DNA from 2 places in the Serratia proteamaculans genome. Region 2 is predicted to be linked to the other one. Evidence: predicted binding sites of a transcription regulator. Region 2 holds the regulator's gene; the other holds the start of a gene.
The links. The regulator sigma-54, encoded in region 2, starts transcription at its own class of promoters, with help from an activator protein. The targets are predictions, from matches to a motif close to GTTGGCACANNTTTCGCTNT.
Positions count from the first base shown of each region.

Region 1: a site for sigma-54 is predicted at 1,778-1,797, ahead of norV (anaerobic nitric oxide reductase flavorubredoxin). Genes of this name have one in related genera too.

Region 1 is NZ_OX461105.1:3,375,595-3,380,307, forward strand. Features, by position in the region: gene QOT07_RS15745 (hypothetical protein) at 1-66, shown strand, start outside; gene norR (nitric oxide reductase transcriptional regulator NorR) at 156-1,679, opposite strand; gene norV (anaerobic nitric oxide reductase flavorubredoxin) at 1,841-3,370, shown strand; gene norW (NADH:flavorubredoxin reductase NorW) at 3,367-4,515, shown strand; gene QOT07_RS15765 (Dyp-type peroxidase) at 4,638-4,713, shown strand, end outside.
Region 2 is NZ_OX461105.1:4,792,388-4,797,100, forward strand. Features, by position in the region: gene lptC (LPS export ABC transporter periplasmic protein LptC) at 1-529, shown strand, start outside; gene lptA (lipopolysaccharide ABC transporter substrate-binding protein LptA) at 498-1,037, shown strand; gene lptB (LPS export ABC transporter ATP-binding protein) at 1,044-1,769, shown strand; gene rpoN (RNA polymerase factor sigma-54) at 1,820-3,253, shown strand; gene hpf (ribosome hibernation promoting factor) at 3,277-3,564, shown strand; gene ptsN (PTS IIA-like nitrogen regulatory protein PtsN) at 3,728-4,189, shown strand; gene rapZ (RNase adapter RapZ) at 4,321-4,713, shown strand, end outside.

The DNA of each region.
Region 1 (4,713 bases), 1.4 Mb from region 2:
TTCTTTTCACTTTCCATTATTGTTTTTATATACAAAATCATCTGTGTGATTTTCAAAAAAACATAGATAAAACCGCCCCACATATGAGAATATACGCGGGCAGTTTATTTTTATGCTGAATAAATAAATTAATAGATGTCATCACAAAGGCACACTTATTTAATATTCAATCGCTTGGCCAATCGATGCAAGTTACCGCTGTCCAGGTTCAATTTACGTGCGGTCGCCGCCCAGTTCATCTCACATTGCGCCAAGGTTTTCTCAATCACGCTGCGCTGGAAATGTTGCGTCATCGTCGCGAGATCCGCCTCAATAGCTGTCTCTGGCAGTGCTTCATCGCTGATCCCGGTCGGCAAAGAGCCGGCCTTTATAGTGAAATGCGCCGGCAACAGTTGTAGCTCGCTGCTGTTTTGCTCCGCGCGAGCTAAAATCGCCGCCCGATAGATGACATGTTCCAGTTCGCGAATATTCCCCGGCCATGAATACTGCTCGAGCGTGAATAATGCTTCTGCGCAAAGCGTTAACTGCACCAAACCCAGCTTGATGCGGCAACGTTCGCAAAAGTATCCCGCCAGCAGGGCAATGTCGCTGGCTCGCTCGCGCAACGGTGGCACGAACAGCGGAAACACGCTCAGCCGATGGTATAAATCCAGCCGGAATGCCCCATCAACCGCCGCCTGTTTGAGATTACGATTAGTGGCCGCTAAAATTCGTACATTAACGCGCTTGACCCGATCATCCCCCACTCGCTGGAGATCGCCGTATTGGATCACCCGCAACAGCTTGGCCTGCAGCGACAGTGAAAGCTCACCAATCTCATCGAGAAACAGAGTGCCATTGTCCGCCATTTCAAATTTGCCGGCGCGGTGCTGAATGGCACCGGTAAATGCCCCTTTGACGTGGCCGAACAGTTCGCTTTCCGCCACGCTTTCCGGCAGAGCGGCGCAGTTAAGGTAGACCAGCGGGTTGGCAGCCCGCGCCGATCCCTGATGGATCGCCCGCACCACCAGCTCTTTACCTACCCCGGTCTCTCCGGTGATCAAAACGTTGAGTTCGGAACCGGCAACGATGCTGATTTCCTGCTTAAGTTGCTGCATAACCGGCGAAAGTCCGATGATCTCATCATTTTCTCTAGGCGTGCTTACCCCTTGCGATGCCAGCGGAGACAACGCCTGCCTCTCCAAGGCTTCAACCAATAACGCATTGTTTAGCGCCCCCGCCGCTAATGCACTGATTAACCGTAGTTCTTCATCGCTGAAGCGATCAAATTGCAGCGGGTCCAGACTGTCAAAAGTCAACGCACCGATTAAATCCTGTTCGGCAAACAAGGGCAGTCCAATGCAGGCATGAACCTTAAGTTGGTCATGGCCGGGGATCAAACCATCGTAGGGGTCCGGTAAATCGCTATCCGCGGGGAAACGCACCACGTCACCGGCGCGGGCAATCGCTTCCAGGCGCGGATGGGCATCCAGCGCAAAGCGTCGCCCCAGAACATCCTGAACCAAACCGTCAATCGCCAATGGGCGGAACTGCTGCCCTTCAAAGCGCAGTAAGGCCGAAGCATCACAGCGCAGCAGGCGGCGCAAACTGTTGATCAGGCGTTGAAAGCGGTCGCCTTGTGTCAGGCCGCTTTGTAATTCGATAGCGATGGTGGCAAGGGACTGTATGGAGAGGGTCATAATGTCATTCCGACACTTAATTGTCATATGGACAATGTTACGCCTATGTCAGAATGACATCAATAAATAATTATCACATAAAAAACAACAATATAAAAACTGGCACGCTGTTTGCTAATTACAAGTATCGAAACCCAGTAAACGACAATAAGGTAATGAGCATGGCAATTCAGGTGAAAAATAATATCCAGTGGGTCGGTCAACGTGACTGGGAAGTGCGTAATTTTCATGGGACAGAATACAAAACCTTGAAGGGCAGCAGCTATAACAGCTATCTGATCCGTGAAGAGAAAACCGTGTTGATCGACACGGTGGACCATAAGTTTAGCCGTGAGTTTGTACAGAATCTGTCAGCGGAAATTGATCTCAAAACGCTGGATTACATCATCATCAATCACGCAGAAGAAGATCACGCCGGGGCGCTGACCGAGTTGATGGCGCAAATCCCGGGAACGCCTATCTACTGTACCGAAAATGGCATTGATTCAATCAACGGTCACCATCATCACCCAGAGTGGAACTTCCACGTAGTCCACACCGGTGACAGCCTGGATATCGGTAATGGTAAACAGCTGATCTTCGTTGAAACGCCGATGCTGCACTGGCCGGACAGTATGATGACCTACATGACTGGCGATGCCGTGCTGTTCAGTAATGACGCCTTTGGCCAGCATTACTGCGATGAGCATCTGTTTAATGATGAGGTTGATCAAAATGAATTGTTTGAACAATGTCAGCGTTACTACGCCAATATCCTGACCCCGTTCAGCCGGCTGGTGACACCAAAAATCAACGAGATCCTCGGTTTCAACCTGCCGGTAGACATGATTGCCACCTCACACGGCGTGGTATGGCGCGATAATCCGACGCAAATTGTGCAGCGCTATTTAGAGTGGGCGGCGGATTATCAGGAAGATCGCATCACCATTTTTTACGACACCATGTCCAACAACACCCGCATGATGGCGGACGCTATTGCACAGGGCATCAACGAAGTTGATCCGCGGGTGGCGGTGAAGATTTTTAACGTGGCGCGTCATGACAAAAACGAAATCCTGACTAACGTGTTCCGTTCCAAAGGCGTATTGGTGGGTTCGTCGACCATGAATAATGTGATGATGCCAAAAGTTGCCGGGCTGTTGGAAGAGATCACCGGGCTGCGTTTTCGCAATAAGAAAGCCTCGGCCTTCGGCAGCTACGGCTGGAACGGTGGCGCGGTAGACCGTATTCAAACCCGTTTGATGGACTGTGGTTTTGAAACCACGCTGGCATTGAAAGCCAAATGGCGTCCCGATGGCGATATGCTGGCAGTCTGCCGTCAACATGGTCGGGATATCGCTCGTCAATGGGCTTTAACCTCCTTGCCTTTGACGACGGCAGCCCCAGCGCCTGCAGCTGCCGTCGCTCAGCCACAGCCACAACCACAGCCACAGCCACAACCACAACCACAACCACAACCACAGTCTGAAGTACCCTGCGCCAATGTCGATACCGATACCAACGCCGATGCCGATCTCGGGCCGCGCATGCAATGCAGCGTCTGCCTGTGGATCTACGATCCAACGTTGGGCGAACCCATGCAAGATGTGGCCCCCGGAACCTGCTGGCAAGATGTGCCGGATGATTTCCTGTGCCCGGAATGCGCAATGGGCAAAGACGTGTTCGATCCCCTCGCTTCGGAGGCAAAATGAACCCTGGCATTCTGATCGTTGGCTCCGGCTTTGCCGCCCGACAGCTGGTAAAAAATCTGCGCAGGCTCAATAGCGAGGTTCCGATCCGCCTGATTGCCGCCGACAGCTGTGATGAATATAACAAACCTGAGCTGAGCCATGTGATCAGCCAGAATCAAACTGCAGATGCCTTAACGCGGCAAACCTGCGGCAGCTTTGCCGAACAGTTCCAACTGACGTTACACCCAAACACGCGGATCACGGATATTGATACTCAGCATAAAAGGGTGTGCAGCGGCGAGCAAAGCTGGCAGTACGACAAACTGGTTTTGGCGGTCGGTGCTTCGGCTATCGTACCGCCGGTGACCGGCAATGAACTGATGCTGACGCTCAACAGCCAGCAGGAATATCGCGACGGCGAATTGACACTGCTTCAGGCGCAGCGAGTGCTGATCCTGGGCGGCGGCCTGATCGGGTGTGAATTGGCGATGGACATGTGCCGGGCCGGTAAACAGGTCACCCTGGTGGACAGATCCGGCAGCCTGCTGTCGGCACTGATGCCGATTGAAGCCAGCAGCCGTTTGCACCATTGTCTGCAACAGATGGGTGTCGAAGTGCTGCTCAACCAGCAACTGAGCGCCTTGATACAACAAGACGGTGGCATACAGGCAACGCTGGGGAATGGACGTCAATTATCGGTTGATGCGGCGATCGCGTCGGTCGGACTGCGCCCGAACGTTGGGCTGGCGCGCCAGGCTAATCTGCAGGTGGATCGCGGCATCCGGGTGAATAATCGCTTACAGACCTCGCAGATCGATGTGTACGCCCTCGGCGATTGCGCAGAGATTGATGGCCAACTGCTGCCATTCCTCCAGCCGATACAGTTTAGCGCCATGGCCCTGGCGAAAAATCTGCTGGGTGCCGAGGAAGGCGTGAAGCTGCCGGCCATGCTGGTCAAGGTGAAAACCCCCAGCCTGCCGCTGCACCTGGCAGGGGAAACCCATCGTCAGGATTTGAGCTGGAACATTGTCGCCGAACAACAGGGCATGATTGCCAAAGGTTTTGATCGGCAACAACAGTTGCGCGCGTTTATCGTTAGCGAAGACCATATGAAACTGGCCTTCGGCTTACTGAAAGAATTAAACGCCCTGACAGCAGAAAGTTGATGATGACCCACCTGCACACTCTGAGCATTTAACGATGCCCTACGCCAACTGGGGTTAATCAGTTGGCGTAGCCCTTAAAATAGATTAGTTTTAAGCTCTGACTTACTCCGGCACTGGATGCTATGACTATCAATTCCCCCCTACCACAAGCTGTTTCCAGCCCTGTTACGCGCCACGCTATTTTCCTGGTTGCTACCT
Region 2 (4,713 bases):
GGCGCTGATTGGCTGGAACATGACTGATGTCAATGACGATGCCGCGCCGGGACCGGCTAACAGCCAGGATCCGACTTATCAGAGCCAGCATACGGTCACCATAGTGTACAATCCGACCGGCAAGCTGAGCTACAAGCTGGTGGCGGAAGACGTCAAGTATTATACCGCCGATGAATTAAGCTGGTTTACCCAGCCGGTGATGACGCTGTTTGATGAAAACGCGGTGGCTACCTGGTCAGTTCGCGCCGATCGCGCCAAACTGACTAAAGACCGGATGCTGTATCTTTACGGCCATGTCGAGGTGAACAGCCTGACCACCACCTCACAGCTGGAAAAAATTAAAACGGACAATGCTCAGGTGAACCTGGTGACCCAGGATGTGGCTTCGGATGACGAAGTGACGCTCTACGGGACGAACTTCACCTCTAACGGCATGAAAATGCGTGGGAACCTGCGGGCCAAAACCGCTGAGTTGATTGATAAGGTTAAGACCAACTATGAAATTCAGAACCAACAAACAAAGCCGTAATCTGTTGATCGGCAGCTTGATTTTGGCCGCCAGCGCCCCAGCCTGGGCACTGAAGTCCGACTCCAACCAACCGGTGAGCATCGACTCGCTGAAACAGTCTCTGGATATGCAGAGCAACGTCAGCACCTTTACCGATAACGTGGTGATCAAGCAGGGCACTATCGATATCAAAGCGGACAAGGTGGTGGTGACCCGGCCGGACGGCGATCAGAACAAGACTTATATCGAAGCCTTTGGTAATCCGGTCACCTTCTATCAGATGCAAGACAGCGGCAAGCCGGTAAAAGGCCATGCGCAGAAAGTCCGTTACGATGTGGCGTCGCAGTTGGTGACCCTGACCGGGAACGCCTATCTGGAGCAGCTCGACAGCAACGTAAAAGGCGATCGCATCACCTATCTGGTGCAACAGCAGCAAATGCAGGCGTTCAGCGATAAAGGCAAACGCGTGACTACGGTTCTGGTACCGTCGCAGTTGCAAGACAAAAACGGGCAAAAGAAGAGTAACTAATCACCTATGGCTACACTCATCGCAGAAAACCTGGCGAAAGCCTACAAGGGCCGTAAAGTTGTTGAAGACGTCAGCCTGAAAGTGAAATCCGGCGAGATCGTCGGCCTGCTGGGGCCAAACGGCGCCGGCAAGACCACCACTTTCTACATGGTGGTAGGTATCGTTCAGCGTGATGCCGGACGTATCGTGATTGACGAAGAAGACATCAGTCTGCTGCCATTGCACGCCCGTGCGCGTCGTGGCATCGGCTATTTGCCGCAGGAAGCGTCGATCTTCCGCCGCCTCAGCGTGTATGACAACCTGATGGCCGTACTGGAGATCCGTGACGATCTCAGCAGTGAGCAGCGTGCAGACCGTGCGGTAGAGCTGATGGAAGAATTCCATATCACCCACCTGCGCGACAACCTGGGCCAGGCGCTGTCCGGTGGTGAACGCCGCCGCGTCGAGATCGCCCGTGCCCTGGCGGCTAACCCGAAATTCATCCTGTTGGATGAACCCTTCGCCGGGGTTGATCCGATTTCCGTTATCGACATTAAAAAAATTATCGAGCACTTGCGTGACAGCGGCCTGGGCGTGCTGATCACCGACCATAACGTGCGCGAAACGCTGGACGTGTGTGAACGCGCCTATATCGTCAGCCAGGGCAAACTGATTGCTCACGGCACGCCGGATGCTATTCTGGCCGATGAGCAGGTGAAACGCGTTTATCTGGGCGAAGAATTCCGCCTCTGAGTGCCAGCGCGTCCTGATGGACGACTGTTAACGGAAGTAGACTGAAGATTATGAAGCAAGGTTTGCAACTCAGGTTTAGCCAACAACTGGCCATGACCCCCCAGCTCCAGCAGGCTATCCGCCTGCTGCAGTTGTCCACGCTTGAGCTCCAGCAGGAGATACAGCTGGCGTTAGAGAGCAACCCATTGCTTGAACAGACCGATCTGCACGAAGAAGTCGACGCCAAAGAGACCGTCGAAACCGAAGGTTTGGATACCCGCGAGGCGCTGGAACAGAAGGACATGCCCGAAGAGCTGCCGCTGGACGCCACCTGGGATGAAATCTACACCGCCGGTACGCCATCCGGTACCCGTACCGATTACAGTGACGATGAACTGCCGGTGTATCAGGGCGAAACCACCCAGACCCTGCAGGACTACCTGATGTGGCAGGTGGATCTGACGCCGTTCTCCGATACCGATGCCGCTATCGCCACCTCGATCGTCGACGCCGTTGATGACACCGGCTATCTCACCGTGCCACTGGAAGACATTCTGGAGAGCATCGGTGACGAGAATGTGACAATGGACGAAGTCGAAGCGGTATTGAAGCGCGTACAGCGTTTTGATCCGGTTGGCGTCGCCGCGCGCGATCTGCGCGATTGTCTGCTGGTTCAGCTTTCCCAGTATGCCAAAGACACGCCATACCTGGCTGAAGCACGCCTGATCATCAGCGAACATCTGGACTTGCTGGCTAACCACGACTTTCGCAGTCTGATGCGAACAACCCGCTCAAAAGAAGATACACTGAAAGAAGCGATGCAGCTGATTCAGTCTCTCGATCCGCGTCCGGGCCAGTCGATCAATACCGGCGAATCCGAGTACGTGATCCCGGACGTGTTGGTGCGTAAGGTGCAAGATGTTTGGACGGTTGAGCTCAATAGCGACAGCATTCCACGCTTGAAGATCAACCAGAAGTACGCCGCAATGGGTAACAGCGCGCGTAACGACAGCGACGGCCAGTACATCCGCAGCAATCTGCAGGAAGCAAAATGGCTGATCAAAAGCCTGGAAAGCCGAAACGACACCCTGCTGAAAGTCTCACGCTGCATCGTCGAGCAGCAACAGGCGTTCTTTGAACAGGGTGCTGAATTTATGAAGCCCATGGTGTTGGCGGATATCGCCCAGGCCGTGGAGATGCATGAATCGACAATTTCACGCGTGACCACGCAGAAGTTTTTGCACAGTCCGCGCGGCATTTTCGAATTGAAATATTTCTTCTCCAGCCATGTGAATACCGACAGCGGAGGCGAAGCTTCCTCTACGGCGATCCGGGCAGTAGTGAAGAAAATGATCGCGGCGGAAAACCCCGCCAAACCGCTCAGCGACAGCAAGCTGGCTACCCTGCTCTCCGACCAGGGGATCATCGTGGCGCGGCGTACCGTCGCCAAGTACCGAGAGTCTTTGTCCATCCCGCCGTCCAACCAACGTAAACAGTTGGTTTGACCTCTATTGAGAAGGAAGACATTATGCAGCTCAACATTACCGGACACCACATCGAAATCACCGAACCTTTGCGTGAGTTCGTGAACACCAAGTTCGCTAAACTCGAACAGTATTTTGATCGCATAAATCAGGTGTATGTCGTTCTTAGTGTGGAAAAAGTGCAGCAGATTGCGGAAGCAACGGTGCACGTGAATGGAGGCGAGTTGCACGCCACCTCGGAAGACGAGAACATGTATGCCGCAATTGACAGCCTGATCGACAAGCTGGCACGTCAATTGAACAAACATAAAGACAAACTGAAACAACACTGACATTCTGGGCCGTTTCCGTCAGCGGGTACGGCTCAAACGTAGCCTCGGCCATCGGCGCGTTACCTGTATGGGTATCGCGCCGATAAGCCATCAAGGGTTAAACAAGGCGAAAAATCACCTCACAAGCCTCCTGCTTGCTGGTGTGGTTTTAAGTGAAGATGAGATGAACAACGAAACAATGCAATTAAGCTCGGTGTTAAACATCGAGTGCACCAGAAGTTCCGTCCATTGCACCAGCAAGAAACGGGCTTTGGAAATTATCAGCGAACTGGCCGCCAAGCAGCTCAACCTGTCACCACAGGTGGTGTTTGACGCGGTTCTCACCCGCGAGCGCATGGGCAGCACCGGTATCGGCAACGGTATCGCGATTCCCCACGGCAAACTGGAAGAGGACACACTGCGGGCCGTTGGCGTGTTTATCCGTCTCGACCAACCTATCGCCTTTGACGCCATTGATAACCAGCCGGTCGATCTGCTGTTCGCCTTACTGGTGCCGGCCGACCAATGTAAAACCCATTTGCATACCCTGTCGCTGGTCGCCAAGCGCCTGGCCGACAAAACCGTATGCCGCCGCCTGCGGGCAGCGCAAAGTGACGAAGAGCTTTACCAAATCATCACCGAGTAACGCCCGGCTGGCGTGACTTCCAGCCCGGATAACGATACTGTTTAGCCACGATGGATCCCGGTTCAGATCGGGATCATAAAGTTTCTAGCGGTGGCGATAAACGCCACTGAGATGCCAGGGGGAGTTGCCACATGGTGCTGATGATTGTCAGCGGCCGTTCCGGTTCAGGGAAATCCGTCGCCTTGCGGGCGTTGGAAGACATGGGTTTTTACTGCGTTGATAACCTGCCCGTGGTACTGCTGCCGCAGCTTGCCAATACGCTGGCGGAACGCAATAGCTCCGCTGCGGTAAGCATCGACGTGCGTAACATGCCGGAATCGCCGGAAGTGTTTGAATATGCGATGACCCAACTGCCGGACAGCTTTTCACCGCAGTTGCTGTTCCTCGACGCCGACCGTAATACGCTGATCCGCCGCTACAGTGATACTCGCCGTCTGCACCCGCTATCCAGCAAGAACCTGTCGCTGGAAAGCGCCATCGATGAAGAGAGCGACCTGCTTGAGCCACTGCGCTCCCGGGCCGAT